DNA from 2 places in the Methylobacterium sp. Ger2507 genome. Region 2 is predicted to be linked to the other one. Evidence: predicted binding sites of a transcription regulator. Region 2 holds the regulator's gene; the other holds the start of a gene.

Region 1 (10,778 bases), 2.6 Mb from region 2:
AAGCCGTCGATGAGATCCGCCAGGATTTTCCGGCGATCGCCAAGCCCGGCTATCTCACCGTCGACGAGGTCGCCTTGAAGGGCCGCTTCAAAGCGCTGATCGAAGAACTGGAAAGCGACGCCTTCTCGCGGATCATGGGTGAGAAGTTCGGCATCGATCTCGTCTCATGTCCGCGCCTCACCACCATCATGAAGCGCAGTCAGCTGAAATACGGCTCGATCCACACCGATGGCCCGTCCAAGGTGATGACGATGCTGATCTACATGAACGACGCCTGGGACGCTCCGGCGGCCGGGCGCCTGCGGGTACTTTATGACGGCAAGAACTATGAACCCTTCGCGGTCGAGGTCCCTCCCACCATGGGCACGATGTTCGCGTTCCTTCGCGCTGACAATTCCTGGCACGGCCACGAGCCTTTCGAGGGCGAGCGTCGCGTTGTGCAGGTGGCCTGGGTCAAGGATGCGAACGAACTCGAGCGCAAGAAAAAGCGTAATCGTACCGCCCAGTTCCTGAAGGGCATCTTCGGCCGGTAAGGGCACCGTCCCGAAGGGGCGGGTCCAAGTTCGAAGGGGGGGCGACAGGTGGCAGGCGGTGGGCCACAATCTGGTTTCCGGTCGGTTTCTCCGCCGCGCTTGCCTTCTCCCCGACATTCCACCGCCATGTTTCCTCGGCGAGTTGCACCTTACGGATAAGCCGGAGGGGGCGACTCATGTCGAGGTTGTGTGGCGCGGCGATCGTTCGGACCGCTCTCGTTTGGGCCATCCTGACCTGTGGGCCGGTATTTGCAGCGCCCGTCGGGTCACCGTCGTCGGACCTCGCGCTTCTCGACGCGCTGACCTGGGGAGCGACGCCGACGAGTTTCTCCGCGCTGCGGGCGCAAGGGCGGGAAGCCTGGCTGTCGGCGCAACTGCGGCCGTCCCACGCGATGGCACTCCCGCCCGTGGCTCAGGCCCAAATCCATTCGATCCAGCCACAGGGCGCCTTGATCGATCGCGTCGTCGCTTTCGACGCACAAGCCAAGGCCGCGAATGGGCTCGCCGATCTGAACGCCAAGAAGGCGGCTCAATCCGCCTATCAGGGCGCCTTGAACGACGCCTACCGGCAATCACTGACCGCCACGATCCTGCGAGCGCTCTATGCGCCGGATCAGGTTCGGGAGCGGATGACTTGGTTCTGGTTCAACCGCTTCAACGTGCATCAGGGCAAGGCCAATCTGCGCGTCCTCGTCGGCGACTATCTCGACACTGCCATCCGCCCCAATGCCCTTGGGCGATTCCGCGATCTCCTGACTGCGACGCTCGAGCACCCGGCGATGCTGCGCTACCTCGATAACGTCGAGAATGCTGCTGGTCGGCTCAACGAGAACTACGCCCGCGAACTCATGGAACTTCACACCCTCGGCGTCGGAGGGGGGTACGCGCAGCACGACGTGGAGGAATTGGCTCGTATTCTCACGGGGGCCGGTATCGATTCGCGGCCCGAAAACCCCAGGGTGAAGCCAGAGCTTCAGGGCGATCTCGTCCGAAAGGGGCTCTTCCTGTTCAACCCGGCCCGGCACGATTACGGCAGCAAGGTTCTGCTTGGTCATACCATCCACAGTCGTGGCTATGCCGAGATCGAGGAGGCGCTCGACGTTCTGGCCCGGCATCCCGCAACCGCCCGCAACGTCTCCCGGGCAATGGCCCTCTATCTGATGGGGCGTTCGCCCTCGAATGCTCTCGTCGATCGGCTCGCCGCGGTCTTCACTCGAACGGACGGCGATACCGCGGCAGTGCTGGGCGCGCTCGTCCACTCTCCGGAATTCGTGGACGCGGCCGGCTCGGGCTTCAAGGATCCGGTCCGCTATGTTTTTTCGGCCCTGCGGCTGGCCTATGACGACCAGGTCATTCTGAATACGACCCCAGTCCAGAACTGGTTGAACCGCCTCGGAGAGGGCCTCTTCAATCGCTCGACACCCGACGGGTATCCGCTCGACGCCGCTGCCTGGAGCGGCCCAGGCCAGCTCACGACGCGCTTCGAGATCGCGCGCCAGATCGGCTCCGGCTCGGCGGGGCTGTTCAAGTCTGGCGCCCTCGATGCGGTCGAGGAACCTGCCTTTCCGCTCCTGCAGAATGGTCTCTATTTCGGGCCGCTGATGGCGACCCTCACGCCGCGGACGAGGGACGCCTTGCGTCGGGCGGTCTCGCCCCAGGATTGGAACACGTTGTTCCTGTCCTCCCCCGAGTTCATGCATTGAGGAGGCGGATCGATGAACAGACGCGATCTCATCCGCGCTGCCGCCGCCTTCGGTGCCAGCACCGTCGCGGGCCGGGTGTGGGCGGCGCCCAAAGCCGATGCCCGCCTTCTCGTCGTCTTCCTGCGGGGGGCTTACGACGCCGCCAATGTGGTAATCCCGACCGGCAGCGACTTCTACTATCGAGCCCGGCCGAATCTGGCGGTGGCTCGACCCGATCCGGCGAACCCGGCGGCAGCCCTCCCGCTCGATGCCGACTGGAGCCTTCATCCGGCGCTGCGCGAGACGATCCTGCCGCTCTACGCGAAAGGAGAGGCGGCCTTCGTGCCGTTCGCCGGTACGAACGACCTCACCCGCAGCCACTTCGAGACGCAGGACACGATCGAACTCGGACAGCCGGTCGGTGATTCGCGAAATTACCAATCCGGGTTCATGGCGCGCCTCGCCGTGGAATTGACGCGGGTGCGCCCGATCGCCTTCACCGAGCAATCACCCCTGATCTTCCGGGGACCCGATCCCGTGCCCAACATCGCGATCCACGGGATCGGCAAGCCGGGGATCGACGAGAGGCAGGCTGCTCTGATCCGGGCTATGTACGCGGGCGGCCCCCTGGCGAGCGCGGTGAACGAGGGCTTTCGGGTCCGAGATGAGGTCTATCGGACAATCTCCGATCACCAAGCACAGGCGGATCGCGGCGCGGTTTCGCCCAAGGGGTTCGAATTGGCCGCCCGTCGCATCGGCCGCCTGATGCGGGACCAGTTCAACCTCGGCTTCGTCGATGTCGGTGGGTGGGATACGCATGTGAACCAGGGCGGTGCAACCGGCTATCTCGCCGACCGCATCGGAGAACTTGGCCGTGGCCTTTCCGGCTTCGTCCAGGAGATCGGCGCCGGCTGGACCGATACTGTCGTGGTCGTCGTTTCCGAGTTCGGTCGGACCTTCCGCGAGAACGGCAATCGCGGCACCGATCATGGTCACGGTAGCGTCTACTTGGTGCTCGGGGGCGGGGTACGGGGCGGTCGGATCGCCGGTCCGCAGGTTCGGGCCGACGAAGCTCATCTGTTCCAGAACAGGGACTATCCGGTGCTCACCGATTATCGGGCGATGCTGAGTGGTCTGTTGCAGCGCATCTACGGACTCGATGCAGCCAGTCTCGGTCGCATCTTCCCGGACGTCTCCCCAAGCGATCTCGGGCTGGTCTGAGCCCGTAGACCTCCGCGCGCTGCATCGTCGGTGCGCGCGTTTTCGTCCGGTCACGACATGGAAAAAGGGGCCGCCTTTCGGCGACCCCCTTGTTTTCGGTGTTCAGGTGTCTTGGACGTCTTAGAAGTCCATGCCACCCATGCCGCCGCCCATGCCGCCGCCGCCGCCCATGGGGGCGCCGCTGTCCTTCTTCGGAGCATCGGCGATCATGGCCTCGGTGGTGACGAGGAGGCCGGCGATCGAGGACGCATCCTGAAGGGCGGTGCGCACGACCTTGGCCGGGTCGACGATACCGGCCTGGATCATGTCAACGTACTCTTCGGTCTGGGCGTTGAAGCCGTAGGTGATCGAAGAGGTGTTGTCGGTAATCTTGCCGACCACGATCGAGCCCTCGACGCCGGAATTGGCGGCGATCTGGCGGATCGGCGCCTCAAGGGCCTTCAGCACGATCTTGATGCCGGCCTGGACGTCCGGGTTGTCGCTGGTGAGGGCGCGGACGGCCTCGCGGGCACGGAGGAGGGCGGTGCCGCCGCCGGGGACGATACCCTCTTCCACCGCAGCGCGGGTGGCGTTGAGCGCGTCGTCGACGCGGTCCTTCTTCTCCTTGACCTCGACCTCGGTCGCGCCGCCGACGCGGATGACCGCGACGCCGCCGGCGAGCTTGGCCAGGCGCTCCTGGAGCTTCTCACGGTCGTAGTCCGAGGTGGTCTCCTCGATCTGCGCCTTGATCTGGCCGACGCGGGCTTCGATGTCCGCCTTTTCGCCAAGACCGTCGATGATCGTGGTGGTCTCCTTCTCGATGCGGATGCGCTTGGCGCGGCCGAGCATCGGGAGGGTGACGTTCTCGAGCTTGATGCCGAGGTCCTCGGCGATCATCTGACCCTGGGTCAGGATCGCGATGTCCTCGAGCATGGCCTTACGGCGATCGCCGAAGCCCGGAGCCTTGACGGCCGCGACCTTGAGGCCACCGCGCAGCTTGTTCACGACGAGCGTGGCGAGCGCCTCACCCTCGATGTCCTCGGCGATGATGACGAGCGGCTTGCCGGTCTGCACCACGGCCTCGAGAACCGGCAGCATCGCCTGGAGCGACGAGAGCTTCTTCTCGTGGATGAGGATGTAGGGGTCCTCGAGCTCGGCGACCATCTTCTCCGCATTCGTGATGAAGTACGGGGAAAGGTAACCACGATCGAACTGCATGCCCTCGACGACGTCGAGCTCGGTCTCGGCGGTCTTGGCTTCCTCGACGGTGATGACACCCTCGTTGCCAACCTTCTGCATGGCGTGGGCGATCATCTCGCCGATTTCCTTGTCGCCATTGGCCGAGATGGTGCCGACCTGGGCGACTTCCTCGGACGAGGCGACCTTCTTGGCGCGGCTCGTGATGTCCTTCACGGCAGCGGTGGTGGCGAGGTCGATGCCGCGCTTCAGGTCCATCGGGTTCATGCCTGCGGCGACGTACTTGGCGCCTTCGCGGACGATGGCCTGGGCCAGGACGGTGGCGGTGGTGGTGCCGTCGCCAGCGATGTCGTTGGTCTTCGAGGCCACTTCGCGCACCATCTGGGCGCCCATGTTCTCGAACTTGTCGGAGAGCTCGATCTCCTTGGCGACGGTGACGCCGTCCTTGGTGATGCGCGGAGCGCCGAAGGACTTCTCGATGACGACGTTGCGGCCCTTGGGACCGAGCGTCACCTTGACGGCGTCAGCGAGGATATCGACGCCGCGGAGCATCTTCTCGCGGGCATCGGAGCCGAAACGGACTTCTTTTGCTGCCATGTTCAAATCCTTGAGTTGTTGAGAGCCCTGAGGCGCTCGAAACGAGAGCGCGCTCGAAGGACTCAGCTAGGATCGAGGGAAGAGGGTGGCCGCGCTTTAGGCGACGACGCCCATGATGTCGGATTCCTTCATGATCAGGAGGTCCTGACCATCGATCTTGACTTCGGTGCCGGACCACTTGCCGAACAGGACGCGGTCGCCGGCCTTGACGTCGAGCGCGTTGATACGGCCAGCCTCGTCGCGGGCGCCGGGGCCGACGGCGACGATCTCGCCCTCTTGCGGCTTCTCCTTGGCGGTATCGGGGATGATGATGCCCCCCTTGGTCTTCTCTTCGCCTTCGATGCGGCGGACGACGACACGGTCGTGCAGCGGACGGAACTTCATGAGCTGCCCTCTTGCTTCAAATTCGTGGATGGCGTTGATGCGGCGCGGCAGCGCGCTCAACCCAGGCCGTTAGCACTCTCTCTGGGTGAGTGCTAACGATGGCGCCGAGTTAGGCGCGTGGCTCCGTCGAGTCAAGACTGTCGCAGGGTCCGATGACGTTCCGACGACAGGATCCTTCCTTCATTTCACACCCCGACGGAAAGTCCTTCGCGGATGATCGAGCTTCATGGACCGCAGGGTGCGGTCGAGCCTGCGGCGCCGGATACCGCCTATCCCTCCCATGCCGTCTGGATCGACCTCAACGATCCCAGCGCCGCCGAGGCAGAGCGGGTCCAACTTGCCACCGGTATCAGCGTGCCGTCGCGCAAAGCGCTGAGCGAAGTCGAGAATTCGAGCCGGCTGCGCCGGATGAAGAGCGGTTTCACGCTCTCCACGCCGATGATCACCTTCGACAAACTGGATTCTCAGCTCAAACCCCTCGGCTTCGTCCTGACGAAGGATCGCCTGCTCACCGTCCGCTTCCACGATCTGCGGGCCTTTGCGGAGGTCAAGAAGCGGATCGATGCCGGAGACGGGCCGGGCACCACCAGCACGGAGATCTTCCTTCTGCTGGTGGAGGAACTGGTCGACAGTCTCGCAGACGCCCTCGAGGACATGGGCGCGGACCTCGACGCCCTCTCGACGCGGATCTTCGATTTCGATGTCCGCAGCAGCGCCGCCACCGGGGACATCAGGGCCCCGCACCAGAACCCCCGCCGGCGCGACCTGGCCCTTCGCCGTATCCTGCGCGGCATCGGTCGACGCGGGAAGGCGCTTGGGAAGATCCGCTCCAGTCTCCTCGGACTGGAGCGGATCGTGCCGTTCGTCGCAAACGAATGCGAGCATATCCTCGGGGAGGAGCAGGTGCCGAGATTCGAGGCGATGCGCCGGGACATCGCCTCCCTCGACGAGTTCGAAATTCGCCTGTCGGAGAACGTGCAGTTCCTCCTCGACGCCACGCTGGGCCTCATCAGCATCGAGCAGAACAACACCTTCCGGGTTCTCACCGTCGCTTCCGTGGTGGGTATCCCGCCGACGCTGATCGCCTCGATGTACGGCATGAACTTCAAGCACATGCCGGAACTCGACTGGCTCTACGGCTATCCCTATGGCCTGACCCTGATCGCGCTCAGCGCCATCATTCCGATCGTTTTCTTTCGGATTCGAGGCTGGATCTGAGGGCGTGACGAATTGTTCGGTCGCGCGTGCGAAACCAACCCGGTTGCATCGCTGCCCGTCCAAGCAGCCTTCGAGGATGAAGTGTCCGCGCCATGGCCGTGATCGCTGCCTTCGTCCTCAATGCCGGTCTGAACTTCGTCCTCGGGCTTCTGATCGCCAAGCTGCTCGGGCCGGCCGATTTCGGCCTGTTCGCTTTGGCGACCGCCGGTGCGATCGTCGCCAACACCATCCTGTTCGAATGGCTTCGCCTGTCGGCGACGCGCTTCTATTCCGTTCGGGTGCGCGTCGATGAGCCTTGGATCCGCCACGGGCTCGACCATGCCTACGCGTTTCTGGCGCTGGCCCTGTTCGCTGCGGCTTTGCTCTGTGCCGTGTTCGGCGTCTCGCTTCAGCCGAGTGCGGACAGTCATTTCGCGATCACGGCCGGTGCTGCGGTGGCCGCGCTGGGCATCGGGGTTTTCGACTATCATGCCGCGCTCGTCCGCGCGCGCTTTGACGGTGCGCTCTACTTCAACCTCGTCGCGGTCAAGAATGCCCTCGCCTTCGTGCTGATGGCGGGGGCCGCCTGGTACTTTCCGCAACCGGTCTGGGTTCTGGTGGCGGCCGGTATCAGCCAGGCCGTTGCTGTCCTGCTTCTCTACGGTCCGATGCGCGACCCGGTCGTGCCGCGCCTGCAGGCCCGCGTCCGGGAGACTTGGCGGCTCTTCGTCGCCTATGGTCTGCCGCTGATTGCCGCGAATGCGATCTATCAGCTCCTTCCATTTCTCAATCGGGGTAGCATCGCGGCCCATGCGGGTCTTGCCGAAGCCGGCTACTTTGCATTGGCTGCCGATGTCACCACCCGGAGTATCGGTACCCTCGGCACTGCCCTCGACCTGCTGTTGTTTCAACTTGCCGTCCGGGTGGAGGAGCAGGAGGGCCGTGCCGCGGCCGAGCGCCAGGTCGGGCTGAACGTCGGCGTTGTCGTCACCTTGCTTCTGCCCTGCGCCGTCGGGTTCTGGGCCGTGCTTCCCGCTCTGGAGACGCTGGTGGTGCCGGAAGCTTACCGTGGTCCCTTTTCCGCCTATGCCGGCGTGATGGTGCCAGGCTTCTTCTGTCTGGCGATGATGAATTTCGCGCTCAATCCGATTTTCCAGATCCGCCGCCGGACTCGCCCGGTCATCGCGGCTGCCTGCGTTGGATTGGGGCTCAACGCTGCCGGGTTATGGTTCCTCCCACCCCTGCTGGGTCCCGAGGGCGTCGCGGTCGCGCAGACCCTGGGGCTGGCTGCCGCGACTCTGTTGCTGGGAATTCGCGCACTGACCGGCCCGGATCGGCTGCGCCTGCCCTGGTGGGAGATCCTGGCGGCCTGTGTCGCCTCCATGGCCATGGCGCTCTGCCTCCTGCCGTTGCGCCACATCGAACCGACCCGCGCCCTCGCCCTCGGCGTACCGCTCGGCATCGCGGTCTACGGCGCCCTGGTCTGGCTCTTCGACATTGCCGGCTTGAGGGGCCACGCGGTGGCACGCCTTTCCCGCAGCCTTCCCGGATCGCCCCGCCCCACCGAGCCGGCCTCGGTGGAATAGGACGGCCTCGGTGGGATAGAACGGGCTCGGCGGAATAGACGGACTCGACTGGCTGTCATCGCCGTGATCCTCCTTTAAGGTGGTCGACGGCAGACAGGATCGAGGGCGCCGTAGAACGCTCCGAATCGGGCAGGAATCGATGCGTTCATATGAGCCTCACGATGAGGGCGCGGCGGCCGAGGTTGTTCGGGCCGCGGCCAGCGGTCCCGAGCGGCTTCGCCTCGTGGGTGGCGCGACCAAGAGCGCCATCGGGCGCCCGGCCCAGGACGAGGTGACGCTGTCCAGCGTCCGGCTCTCCGGCATCACCCTCTACGAACCCGCCGAAATGGTCGTCTCGGCTCGAGCTGGAACGCCGCTGGCGGAGGTTCAGGCCCTGCTCACGGAGCGTGGCCAGATGCTGCCCTTCGAGCCGATGGACCATCGTACCCTGATGGGGACGACCGGCGAGCCCAGTTTCGGAGCCGTGGCGGCCACCAACAATTCCGGCCCACGGCGGATCAATGCCGGCGCGGCGCGCGACAGCCTGATCGGCGTGCGCTTCATCAATGGGCGCGGCGAGGCGATCAAGTCCGGCGGGCGTGTGATGAAGAACGTGACCGGGCTCGACCTCGTGAAGCTGATGGCGGGGTCTTGGGGAACCCTGGGCTTGCTGACCGAGGTGACCTTTAAGGTGCTGCCGCGGCAGGAGCGGGTGGCGACCCTGGCCTTCCCGGACCTCGACGATGTCCGTGCCATCGGGGCGCTGTCCGCTGCCCTCGGCTCCCCGTTCGAGTTGACCGGGGCCGCCCATCTGCCTGCCGGAATCGCGGGTGGAACCGCGCGGACGCTGATGCGGCTCGAGGGTTTTTCGGAATCGATCGACTATCGGCTCGGCGAATTGCGCAGTCTGCTCAAGCGCTTCGGCGAGCCGGAGGTCGTCGAGGGCGATCCAGGCGCCGAGCTATGGACCGGGATTCGCGATGTCGTGGCGCTGGCCGAGCCGCGCGAGGCTGCGATCTGGCGCATCGCGACCGCCCCGACCCATGCGCCGGCCGTGACGGCGGCGATCGCGTCGCGCCGCGAGGCCCGCTGGTTCTACGACTGGGGCGGCGGCCTGATCTGGCTTGCGACGGACGCGGCGGGAGATGCCGGAGCGGAGATCGTCCGCGCGGCCGTTCGAGCCAAGGGCGGACACGCCACCCTCGTGCGGGCGCCGGAAGCTGTCCGGGCGGCGGTCGCCGTATTCGAGCCGCTGTCGGAGGCTTTGATGCGGATCACCGCCGGTATCAAGGCGGCGCATGATCCCCAGGGGTTGTTCAATCCGGGTCGGATGTATGCCGGCCTCTGAGGCTGCGCTGTTGAGAGCGATTCCAAGGCTCGGAATCCGGCGCGATTGTCTTTAAACTGACGCCGGAAGAACGACGATGCCGACACGGGCCGGGCTGCGAAGCCGGACCGATCGACGGCGCGAGGGTGGATCCGAGGACACGCCGTGCAGACCAATTTCAGCCTGACGCAGCTCGCCGATCCGGCCATGGCGGCGTCCGAGAAGATCCTGCGGACCTGCGTCCATTGCGGGTTCTGCACCGCGACTTGCCCGACTTACCTCCTGCTCGGTGATGAACTCGATTCTCCGCGGGGGCGGATCTACCTGATCAAGGATATGCTGGAAGGTGGAAAGCCGGCCGTGCCGGAGGTGGTCAAGCACGTCGACCGGTGTTTGTCCTGTCTGTCCTGCATGACGACATGCCCGTCGGGGGTGCATTACATGCACCTTGTCGATCATGCCCGAGCGCATATTGAGGAAACCTATCGTCGTCCGCTGAGCGACCGGCTGCTGCGGGCCGTCCTGGCCTTCGTCCTGCCCTATCCGAATCGCTTCCGGCTGGCGCTCCTCGGGGCGAAGATCGGTGCGCCGTTCCGGCCCCTGGTGGCGCGCCTGCCGCGTGTCGGCAACCGCCTCGCGGCGATGCTGGACCTAGCCCCGGCGCAACTGCCGAACCGCAACCCCACCGACCGTCCGGGCACCTTCCCGGCCGATACGCGAGCCCTCGAGGCCAGCGATGCGTTGCAGGGGTATGCCACGCCGTCGCGTCGAGGTCGCGTCGCGCTGCTGCGGGGATGCGCCCAGAGCGTGCTGCGTCCCGATTTCAACGAGGCGGCGATCCGCCTTCTGACTCGGCACGGGGTCGAGGTGGTCCAGGCCGCGGGGGAGGGCTGCTGCGGTGCCCTGACCCACCACATGGGCAAGGCCGACGCGTCGCATGCCCAGGCCAAGCGCACCATCGACGCCTGGATCGCCGAAATGGACGGCGCCGGCCTCGACGCGATCCTGGTCACCGCCTCCGGCTGCGGCACGACGATCAAGGATTACGGCTTCATGTTCCGAGACGACCCGGCCTATTCGGACAAGGCGAAGCGGG
Region 2 (10,778 bases):
TTTAGCCAGGCCGATCTCAAGCGGACGCTGATGGCCGCCGTCGCCGCCGCCCGCGCCTGACCTCACGCGATCGGCCTGACCTTACGTGATCGGGAAAGCATCCGTCACGTGACGGGGCCAGCGACCCGGCGCGACGAACATCGCATCGGCCCGGAACGTGGCGCCCCCGGCGGCCGGATGCCGGCTGATCCAGGCCCGTGCGGCCCGTGAGAAGCGCGCGACCTTGCGGGCGTCGATGGCGGCCCGCGCCTCATCCAGCGTCCCCCGCGCCTTGACCTCGACGAACGCGATGGTGTCGCCGCGCCGGACGATCAGGTCGATCTCGCCCCCGGCGGCGCGGAAGCGCGAACCGAGGGGGCGATAGCCCTTCAGCATCAAGGCGAGCAACGCCAGAGTCTCGGCGATGCGTCCGCGCCGTTCGGTGGCGCGTCGATGCGCTTCGGATCGCCCGTCAGGCATCGTCGCGACGGGCCAGCGCCAGGGCGCGGGCATAGACGACGCGGCGTGGCTGACCGGTCTCCTCCGCCACCAGGGTGGCGGCGTCCTTGATCGAGTGACGCGCCAGAGCGGCCGTCAGGGCCGCGTCGATGCCGGCGTCGGTTGCGGCCGCGTCGGGCACCTCGGCCTGCGTGCCGATGATCACCACCACCTCGCCCTTCGGTGCTCCCTCCTCCGCGTAGAGCGCGGCGAGATCGCCGAGGCTGCCGCGCCGGATCGTCTCGTAGAGCTTGGTCAATTCGCGGGCGACCGCCGCCGGGCGGCTCGCGCCCAGCACCGCCACGGCATCGACCAGCATCTCGGGCAACCGATGCGGGGATTCGAACAGCACGAGGGTGCCGGGGATCTGCCCGAGGGCTTCGAGGCGGTTGCAGCGCGCGCCGGATTTCGCCGGCAGGAAGCCTTCGAAGAAGAACCGGTCGGTCGGCAGGCCGGCGGCCACGATGGCGGTCATCACCGCCGAGGGACCGGGAATGGGGGTGACGCTGAGGCCGGCCTCGATCGCGGCCTGCACCAGCTTGAAGCCCGGGTCGGAAACCAGCGGGGTGCCCGCGTCCGAGACGAGGGCCAGGGCTTCGCCGGCCTGCATCCGGGCGACCATCCGCTCGCGCACCGCTGCGTTCGAGTGCTCGTGATAGGCCACGAGGGGCGTGGTGATCCCGTAATGCATCAGCAGCGTGCGGGTGACGCGGGTATCCTCGGCCAGCACCGCATCGGCGGCGGCCAGCGTCGCCAGCGCCCGGAACGAGACGTCCTTGAGGTTGCCGATCGGCGTCGCCACCACGTGCAGGCCCGGCTCGATGGATTCCGCCTCCGCCGCGAGGCCGAAGGCCGTGAAGGTGGCGGGCGGCTTGCCATCCGCCGCGTCCCGGCGCCGACGGGTACGGGTGTCGATCTTCTGCGTCATGAACCGACCTTGCCACGATCGGACCCACAAGCGGAATGCGCCGTGACGGGGGGCTCACATTTACTTTTGATCCTCAGACTTTATGCGTGGGGCGTCGGCTGGCGACAGGAGGTCCTCCGATGGGGCGCGGGAACAGGCTGCAATCCGGACTGGTGGGCCTCGTGACCCTTCTGGGGCTCTCGGCCTGCGTCGGAGGGCCGGATGGCGGCGCGCGCGTGAGCCGGCGGGCTCCGGCGACCACGCCGGTCGAGGTGGTCGCCCCCGATGTGCCCGGCGCCGTGGCAGCGGGCCGGATCGGCACCGGAACCGTCAAGGTGGCGCTGGTGGTGCCGCTCTCCGGACCGGGCTCCGCCGTGGGCACCGCGATGCGCAACGCGGCCGAACTCGCGATCGAGGATTTCCAGAAGCCCGACCTGCAGATCCTGGTGAAGGACGATCGCGGCTCGCCGGACGGCGCGCGCGAGGCGGCCCAGGCGGCTTTGGCGGACGGGGCCGAACTCGTCCTCGGCCCGCTGTTTGCCGCCAACGTCCAGGCGGCGGCCGGCGTGATCCGGCCGGCCGGCAAACCGCTGATCGCCTTCTCGACCGATTCCGGCGTCGCCGCGCGCGGCACCTATCTGCTGAGCTTCCTGCCCCAGGCCGAGGTGGACCGGGTGGTCGACGAATCGGTGGCGGCGGGTCGGAAATCCTTCGCGGCGGTGATCCCGGAAACGAGCTACGGCCAGGCGGTCGAGGCGCAGTTCCGCGAGGCGGTGGCGCGCAAGGGCGCCCGGCTGGTCGCCATCGAGCGCTATCCCGCGGGCAATCCCGGCCCGGCCATCGGCCGTCTGTCCGGCCTCATCACCGGCCCGGCGGCGCAGGCCGACGCGTTGTTCCTGCCCGATACCCCGGACGGTCTCGGGGCCGTGGCGGCCGCCCTCACCAAGGCGAACTTCTCACCCACCCGGGTCCGGCCGATCGGCACCGCCGTCTGGAACGATCCCCGGGTGTTCGCCCTGCCGGCGCTCCAGGGCGGCTGGTTCGCGGCACCGGACGCGGCGGGTTTCAACGGCTTCTCGCAGCGCTATCAGGCCCGGTTCGGGTCGGTGCCGCCGCGCGTCGCCACCCTCGCGTACGACGCCGTTTCGCTGATGGCGGCCCTGTCGCGCCAGTTCGGCTCGCAGCGCTTCGCCGACACCACCCTCACCAACCCGTCGGGCTTCTCCGGGATCGACGGGACGTTCCGGTTCCGACCGGACGGCCCGAGCGACCGGGCGCTGGCGGTCTACGAGATCCGCTCCGGCGCCCCGGTCGTCGTCAGTCCCGCCCCGCGTACCCTCACGCCCTCGGGCACCTGATCAGGCGGCGAGCGCGGCCACCACGGCGTTGAGCACCGGCGCCCCGGCCGGGGTCGCGGCGATGCGGCCGCCCGCATGTCGGGCGATCAGCCCGTCGGCGACGAGGCCGTCGATCCGCGCCGGGTCGAGGACTCTGCCTTTCAGGAGCGCGTAGCGGCGCGGGTCGATACCCTCGCGCAGGCGCAGGCCCATCATCAGGAATTCGTCGCCCTGGTCGGAGGCCGCCAGGGTCTCGGTCTCGACGATGCCGTGACCGTCGCGCTCGACGCGGGCGAGCCAGGCTTCCGGCGCCCGCTCGGTGACGGTGCCGATCCGGCCCTCCGCCCCGACGAGGCGACCGTGGGCGCCGGGGCCGATGCCCGCATATTCGCCGTAGCGCCAGTACAGCAGGTTGTGGCGTGATTCCGCGCCCGGACGGGCGTGGTTCGAGATCTCGTAGGCGGAGAGCCCGGCGCGGTCACAGACCTCCTGGGTCACGTCGTAGAGGAGGCGGGCGGAATCGTCGTCCGGCGGCACTAGCTTGCCGGCGGCGGCGAGACCGTAGAACGGCGTGCCCGGCTCGATGGTGAGCTGATAGAGCGACAGGTGTTCGGCTGCCCGCGCGATGGCGCCCTCGAGTTCGGCCCGCCAGGCGGCCGGGCTCTGATCCGGGCGCGCATAGATGAGGTCGAAGGAGTAGCGCTCAAAATGGTCGGCGGCGACCCGGACCGCCGCCATGGCTTCCGCGGCGCTGTGCAGGCGTCCGAGCTGCTTCAGGGAGACGTCGTCCATGGCCTGGACGCCGAGGGAAACGCGGTTGACCCCGGCGGCGCGGTAGCCGCGAAAGCGCTCCGCCTCGACGCTGGTGGGATTGGCCTCCAGGGTGATCTCGACCTCGGGTGCCACGGTCCAGGCCCCGCCGATGGCGTCGAGGAGCCCCGCCACGGTGGCGGGCTGCATCAGGGAGGGCGTGCCGCCGCCGAGGAAGACGCTCGACACGGTGCGCCCGGGCGTGCGCGCCGACACATGGGCGATCTCGGCCCTGAAGGCCTTGAGGAAGCGGACCTCGTCCACCGGCGCATGGCGCACATGGCTGTTGAAGTCGCAATAGGGGCACTTCGAAGCGCAGAAGGGCCAGTGGACATAGACCCCGAACCCGGCATCGCGGGTCGGATGGTCCGGGCCTGTCGGTTCGGTCATGGGGCGCACGTCATGGGGCGGATGTGCGCGCGGGATTGCGATTTGGCAATCCCGCCGCCGGTTTCAAGGACGCCGCAGGCAGCTCTGCGCCAGGAGCACGAAGGCGCGGGCGCGGTGCGACAGGGCGTTGCCGGTCTGCCAGTCGACGCCGTGCTTTTCCTCCGAAGAGATCTCACCGAAGGTGCGGTCGTAACCGTCGGGCAGGAACATCGGATCGTAGCCGAAGCCGCTCGCGCCCCGAGGAGCCACGAGTTCACCGAAGACCCGTCCCTCGAAGGTCTCGGTGTGGCCGTCCGGCCAGGCGATCACCAGGGCGGAGACGAAATGCGCCCGCCGGGTGGTGGCGCCGCGCTTGTCGAGTTCCGCGGCGATGCGCGCCATGGCGCCCGAGAAATCCTTCGACGGCCCGGCCCAGCGGGCCGAGAACAGCCCGGGCGCCCCGTCCAGCGCGTTCACGCACAAACCGGAATCATCGGCAAAGGCCGGCAGACCCGAGGCCGTCGCGGCGGCGAGCGCCTTGAGGGCGGCGTTCTCGGCAAACATCGTTCCGGTCTCGTCCGGCTCGGGCAGGCCGAGTTCGCCGGCCGAGACCGCATCGACGCCGAAGGGTGCCAGCAACTCGCGCATCTCGACGAGCTTGCCGGCATTGTGGGTCGCGATGACGACGCGGCCCGTGAGGATGCGAGGGTCGCTCATACGCCAATAGCCTGCTTCTGGAGGACGACGAGGGACTGGACCCCACCCTTGGCGAGGCGCAGCAATTCGAGCAGCTCGTCTTCCGAGAACGGCTTGCCCTCGGCGGTGCCCTGCACCTCCACGAGGCCGCCGGTGCCCGTGATGACGAAGTTGGCGTCGGTCTCGGCCGCGGAATCCTCGTCGTAGTCGAGGTCGAGCACCGGCTTGCCCTTGTAGATGCCGCAGGAAATCGCCGCCACGTGGTCGCGGAGGGGATCGACCGAGATGATCGAGCGGCTGCGCATCCAGGTGAAGCACTCGTGCAGGGCGACCCAGGCGCCGGTGATCGCAGCGGTGCGGGTGCCGCCATCGGCCTGGATCACGTCGCAATCGACCGTGATCTGGCGTTCGCCCATCGCCGGCAGGTTGGTGACGGCGCGCAGCGAGCGGCCGATCAGACGCTGGATCTCCTGGGTGCGGCCCGAGGGCTTGCCGGAATTCACCTCGCGCCGGGTCCGCTCGTGGGTGGCGCGCGGCAGCATCGCATACTCGGCCGTCACCCAGCCCTTGCCGGAGCCGCGCAGCCAGCCCGGGCCACGCTCTTCGAGCGAGGCCGTGCACAGGACCTTGGTGTCGCCGAAGCTGACGAGGCAGGAGCCCTCGGCATGGCGGGAGATGGCACGCTCCAGGGTCACGGTGCGCAGTTCGTCGGTCGCGCGCTTCGAGGGGCGCATGCCGCTCTCCTTCCAGAATCAGGGTTGGGAGCGGGCTTTACGGGCCCGGGTCCGGGCCTGCAAGCGAGGCTGTCACGCGAGGCCTGCCGTTGAACGGGGGATGGCCCATACGAAGAGGGCCGCCCCGAAGGGCGGCCCGTGGCCGAGAAGGGCCGCTCCGAAGGGCGGCCCATGGCACGAATGCGCTCAGTAGCGGTAGCGGCGATGACCGAAGTGATGGCCGCGGCGGTGACCGTAATGATGGCCGAAATGGCGGCGATGGTGATGGCCGAAGTGGCGGCCGTGATGGTGGTGGTGCCGGAAGCCGCGGCGATGATGGCGCCAATGGCCGCCATACTGCACCTGGGTGAGGCCGACGGCGGGAGCGGCGACCTCAGTGGACACCATGGCGGGGGCGGCCTGGGCACCCTGCGGTGCGCCGAACAGCATGGCGCCGACCATCGCGAGAACGATGGCGAACGACTTGATCAGGCCGGATCGAGCTGAGTGTCTCATGGGTCTCTGCCTCCTGGTGGCTTCGGCTTGAGCGATTCGCCGGCGGGTGTTCACCGACGACGCACCCATGCAGATCACGATGGGTGAGCGAGCCGGAGAACGATGGGCCCGGCAAATCGCGGGATACGGGAACGCACGACCCGGCCGGATCGTCGCAAATGGCCAAGCTGTTTCTTTGGGCAGCGGCGCGGTCCTGCTTCCTATGAGGCAGACGGCGTGGGAAAGGGCGGGCGCATCGTTTCGGTGCCGCGGTGCGTTTGGAAGCGGTGCGTTGTCAGCGCCGCGCGTTCGTGAAGGCGCGGCGCCGCCTTTCCGGCCCGAGGCCGCCCTGGCGACGGCGCGGTGGATTGTATTAACCCGTGGAGGACGTCACACTCCCCATCTCAGGAATGGATCGTGACCGAGCCCGCCCGCCCCTTTTCGACTGTGCAGCAGATGCAGGTTCTCAGCGCGCTGAACGAGCGCTCGCGCGAGATCTTCCGTCAGATCGTCGAAAGCTATCTCACCACCGGTGAACCCGTCGGCTCGCGCAACCTCGCGCGCATCCTGCCGATGTCCCTCTCGCCCGCCTCGATCCGCAACGTCATGGCGGATCTCGAGCATTCCGGCCTGATCTTCGCGCCCCACGCTTCGGCGGGGCGGCTGCCGACCGAGCAGGGCCTGCGCTTCTTCGTCGACGCCATGCTGGAGGTCGGCGATGTCGGGCGCGAGGAACAGGAGCGGATCGAGACCCAGATGCGCGCGGCCGCGTCCGGCCACACCTTCGATTCGGCGCTGGCCGAAGCCTCGATGCTGCTCTCCGGCGTCTCCCGCGGGGCCGGAGTGGTGCTGACCACCAAGACCAACGTGCATCTGAAGCACATCGAGTTCGTGCGTCTCGACCCGACCCGCGCTCTCGTGGTCCTGGTCTCCGACGACGGCTCGGTGGAGAACCGCCTGCTCGACCTGCCGCCCGGCCTGCCCGCCAGCGCCCTGCAGGAGGCCTCGAATTACCTGAACGCCCGCCTGCAGGGACGGACGCTCGGGTCGCTGCGGGCCGAGATCGAATCCGGCCGCCAGGTGATGAAGCGCGAACTCGACGCCATCACCGAGCGGCTGGTCGATGCCGGTCTCGCCGTCAGCGTCGGCCCTTCGGATGCCCGCCAGCTGATCGTGCGCGGACAGTCGAACCTCCTCGACGACCTGCGCGCCGCAGAGGATCTCGAGCGTATCCGTCTGCTTTTCGACGACCTCGAGACCCAGAAGGATGTGATCGAATTGCTGTCGCGCGCCGAGGGCGGCGAGGGCGTGCGCATCTTCATCGGCTCGGAGAACAAGCTGTTCTCCCTATCCGGATCGTCGATGATCGCGGCGCCGTTCCGCGACGGCTCGCAGAAGATCGTCGGCGTCGTCGGGGTCATCGGTCCGACGCGGCTGAACTACGCCCGCATCGTGCCGATGGTCGATTACACCGCCCGGGTGGTCTCCGGGCTGCTGGATCGCAAGCGCTGAGCGATACCCGTGAGAGGCGGAGGCGAAGCTCCGCCTCCGCATTGCGTGCGACCGACAATCAGCCGCGGATCACGTCGACGATCTCGTAGGTGTCGGGATCGACGATGACGATGTCGTCGCCGACCAGCACGTAGCGGTAATCCTCGTATTCGGGCGCGATCCGGACGATGTCCGGCGGTAGGTCGTAGAGGGTGTAGCTGCGGGCGATGGCCGTGCCGACGCTGAGAGCGAACACGCCGGCGGCCAGACGCGGAACTCCACGGCGGATCACGCTCTGACGGAACTCCGTGCGCTGCGGGGCCGCGAGACGGCCATAGGCTCCGCGCACCGCTCCCCGATCACCCCGATCACCCCTGTCGTCGCGATCCGTCCGACCGTCCCGTCCGCCGCGGTCGTCCCGGTCGGCCCGGCCATCACGATCGGCTTTTCCATCGCGGTTGGCCCGGCCATCACGCTCCGCCTTGCCGTCACGATCCGCCCGGCCGTCACGCTCCGCCTTGCCGTCACGATCCGCCCGGCCATCGCGATCACCCTTCACGTCCCGGTCTGCCCGGCCGTCACGGTCGGCGGTGCCGTCCCGCGTTGCAGCGCCACCCGTCTCGCGGCCGCCCCGTTCGCCGGTTGCCTGTCCCGGGCGCTCGCCGCCGCGCGGACCCGCACCGCCCTCGGCCCCGCGCGCCCCGGCTCCGCCGGCCTCGCCGCGCGATCCGGTGCCAGCCCCGGTTTCAGCGCCACCGGCCCCGCCGCGCATCCCGCCGCCTCCCATGCCCGCGCCTCCGGCGCCACCACCCGCGCCCATGCCGGCGCCACCACCTGCACCGCCGGCGGCACCACCGCCCGCGCCACCACCCGGGCCGGCCTGCGCGAACGCCGTCGTTGCGCCGAGAAGAAGGGCCGTTGCCGCTACCGTGCTCCGGAAGAGCTTGCTCATGGGGTCGTTTCCAGTCTCGTTGTGGGAAGCACCGTCCCGTGCCGTCGCCCTCCGCAACGAAGTTCTACGAAAGACCGTTCCGCCTTTTCTTGATCTGATCTTACGACGTTTGCCGCGCGGGCAATTTGTACGAGCTGCGTAAGCTTAGCGATCGGTCTTCCACAGCCAAGTTTACCGTTGATCTTGTCGGTGTACGCCAACCCGCTGAGCGGGCTTGTGAAACCAGCCTCACAGAGTAACGTCCGCGCCAAAGACGCCGCCGACCGGCGACGCCGAGAGCACAGGGACGAGACGGATGACAGGTGGGCCGGGGACACTCACGCACAGGGCGGACGAAGCGGCGGATAGCCGCCGCAGAATCAAGGCGATCGTCGCCTCCTCGTCGGGCAACCTCGTCGAGTGGTTCGATTTCTATTGTTACGCCTTCTTCGCCCTCTACTTCGCGCCCGTCTTCTTCCCCGAGGGGGATGACACCAGCCAGCTTCTGAAATCGGCCGCCGTCTTCGCCGTCGGCTTCTTCATGCGGCCAATCGGCGGCTGGCTCTTCGGCCGCATCGCCGACCGCCTCGGCCGCAAGAAATCGATGCTGATCTCGGTGCTGATGATGTGCGCTGGCTCGCTGATGATCGCGGTCCTGCCGACCTACGCGACGGCCGGCCATCTCGCCCCCGCCCTGCTGCTGCTCGCCCGGATGATCCAGGGCCTGTCAGTCGGCGGCGAGTACGGCACCAGCGCCACCTACATGAGCGAGATCGCCGTGAAGGGCCGGCGCGGATTCTTCGCCTCGTTCCAGTACGTCACCCTGATCGGCGGCCAGCTGCTGGCCTCGCTGGTGCTGATCATCCTCCAGAGCTTCCTCACCGCGCAGGAACTCACCGCCTGGGGCTGGCGCATCCCGTTCGTCATCGGTGCCGTCGCGGCCGTGGTCGCTCTCTACCTGCGTTCGTCGCTGCAGGAGACCGCCACCAAGGAGGACATGGCCAAGAAGGATTCCGGCACCTTCGCCGCCCTGTTCGAGCACTGGCGCGCCTTCTGCGTGGTGCTGGCCTATACGGCCGGCGGCTCGCTGAGCTTCTACACGTTCACCACCTACATGCCGAAGTATCTCTTCAACACCGCCCATATCGATAAGGTCACTGCCTCGCAGATCTCCACCGCAGCCCTGTTCGTCTACATGATCATCCAGCCCTTCTTCGGCTGGCTCTCGGACCGGATCGGCCGCAAGGCCAACATGCTGCTCTATAGCGGCCTCGGCACCCTGATGGTGGTGCCGCTGATGACCGCCATCGGTTCGACGCAGAACGCGGTGCTGTCGTTCGCGCTGATCATGGTCGGCCTGATTGTGATCAGCTTCTACACGGGCATCAGCGGCATCGTGAAAGCCGAGCTGTTCCCCACCCAGGTGCGGGCGCTGGGCGTCGGCCTGTCCTACGCCATCGCCAACTCGCTGTTCGGCGGGACCGCGGAGGCGGTAGCCCTGTACCTGAAGCAGATCGGCTCCGAGAGCAGCTTCTTCTGGTACGTGACCGTGATGCTCGGCATCGCCTTCATCGCCTCGCTGATCATGCCGAACCCGAAGCGCCACGGATATCTCGACGGCGACGGGACGGTGGAGGAGGCGCTGACGCGCAAGACCCGGCTCTCGGCCGCCTGACGGCGCCACGGCCCGGCAACCGAAATCGCACGCGGTGCTCCTGCACCGCGTGCTTTTTTTATGCCTGCGGGTTTCAGATCAAACTGGTTTTGATCGGCTCCTTTATCAGCATGTTTGTCAACGGTGATTTGATGACGGAATGCTGACGATTAATTAACGTGACACGGTGCGAGGGAGATATCAATATCACCACAGAAGAGAGGTTTGGCGCGACCCTAATCCTCCAACACACACTCGGTCGCCGCTCCCTTCTGGAGGTATTGTCATGAAACGCATCAGAACCGTTGCCGCCGCACTTGTTGCGACATCGCTCCTCGGCGGCGTGGCCTTCGCCAACGACAAGCCGGCCGCGCAGGCCGCTCCCCCGATCTCGGCGGCCCAGCAGACGGCGGATCGCGACGTCGGAAAGCTGTCCAAGGACGGCGCCCAGGCCTTCCGCGACCTGCACCTCGCCCGGATCGCCATCTTCAACGCCGATCCGACCCAGGCCAAGGACCTGATCGGCAAGGCTCAGGCGGCGCTCACCAAGGTGAAGACGGACGAGTCGGTCTTCACCAAGGCGGAAGCCGATCTGCACGCGACGCCCAAGAAGTCCGCACCCGCCACCGAGGCGAGCAAATCTTCCGATGCTGCCAAGCCATCGACCAAGCAGACCGCTTGGGTACCGGTCGACGGGCAGCTAACCCTGGGCGAGGACTTCGTCGCGTCGCCGGCCAAGGCCGCCGCGGTGGCGACCGCCAACAAGAGCCTGGAGAAGGGTGATCGCAAGGCCGCCATCGACCAGCTCAAGCTCGCGGGCGTCGATGTGAACTTCGTCCTGGCGGTGGTGCCGCTCGATCAGACCACCACCGATGTCGACCAGGCGGCGACCCTGATC

The links. Region 2 encodes HrcA, which represses chaperone genes, less so after heat shock. Its sites were predicted from a motif close to GTTAGCACTCNCNNNNNGNGAGTGCTAAC; they were not measured.
Region 1: groES (co-chaperone GroES) is a predicted target of HrcA. The motif match lies at 5,662-5,690, and genes of this name have one in related genera.

What each region holds. Positions count from the first base shown of each region.
Region 1 is NZ_JBUYVC010000001.1:1,971,257-1,982,034, forward strand. Features, by position in the region: gene ACV7NL_RS09170 (2OG-Fe(II) oxygenase) at 1-533, shown strand, start outside; gene ACV7NL_RS09175 (DUF1800 domain-containing protein) at 710-2,236, shown strand; gene ACV7NL_RS09180 (DUF1501 domain-containing protein) at 2,249-3,436, shown strand; gene groL (chaperonin GroEL) at 3,557-5,209, opposite strand; gene groES (co-chaperone GroES) at 5,306-5,593, opposite strand; gene ACV7NL_RS09195 (magnesium transporter CorA family protein) at 5,807-6,811, shown strand; gene ACV7NL_RS09200 (lipopolysaccharide biosynthesis protein) at 6,904-8,376, shown strand; gene ACV7NL_RS09205 (FAD-binding protein) at 8,516-9,703, shown strand; gene ACV7NL_RS09210 (heterodisulfide reductase-related iron-sulfur binding cluster) at 9,848-10,778, shown strand, end outside.
Region 2 is NZ_JBUYVC010000001.1:4,581,736-4,592,513, forward strand. Features, by position in the region: gene ACV7NL_RS21240 (response regulator) at 1-60, shown strand, start outside; gene ACV7NL_RS21245 (YraN family protein) at 82-459, opposite strand; gene rsmI (16S rRNA (cytidine(1402)-2'-O)-methyltransferase) at 452-1,405, opposite strand; gene ACV7NL_RS21255 (penicillin-binding protein activator) at 1,525-2,742, shown strand; gene hemW (radical SAM family heme chaperone HemW) at 2,743-3,921, opposite strand; gene rdgB (RdgB/HAM1 family non-canonical purine NTP pyrophosphatase) at 3,985-4,617, opposite strand; gene rph (ribonuclease PH) at 4,614-5,330, opposite strand; gene ACV7NL_RS21275 (hypothetical protein) at 5,517-5,825, opposite strand; gene hrcA (heat-inducible transcriptional repressor HrcA) at 6,261-7,316, shown strand; gene ACV7NL_RS21285 (DUF1236 domain-containing protein) at 7,375-8,247, opposite strand; gene ACV7NL_RS21290 (MFS family transporter) at 8,543-9,901, shown strand; gene ACV7NL_RS21295 (YfdX family protein) at 10,167-10,778, shown strand, end outside.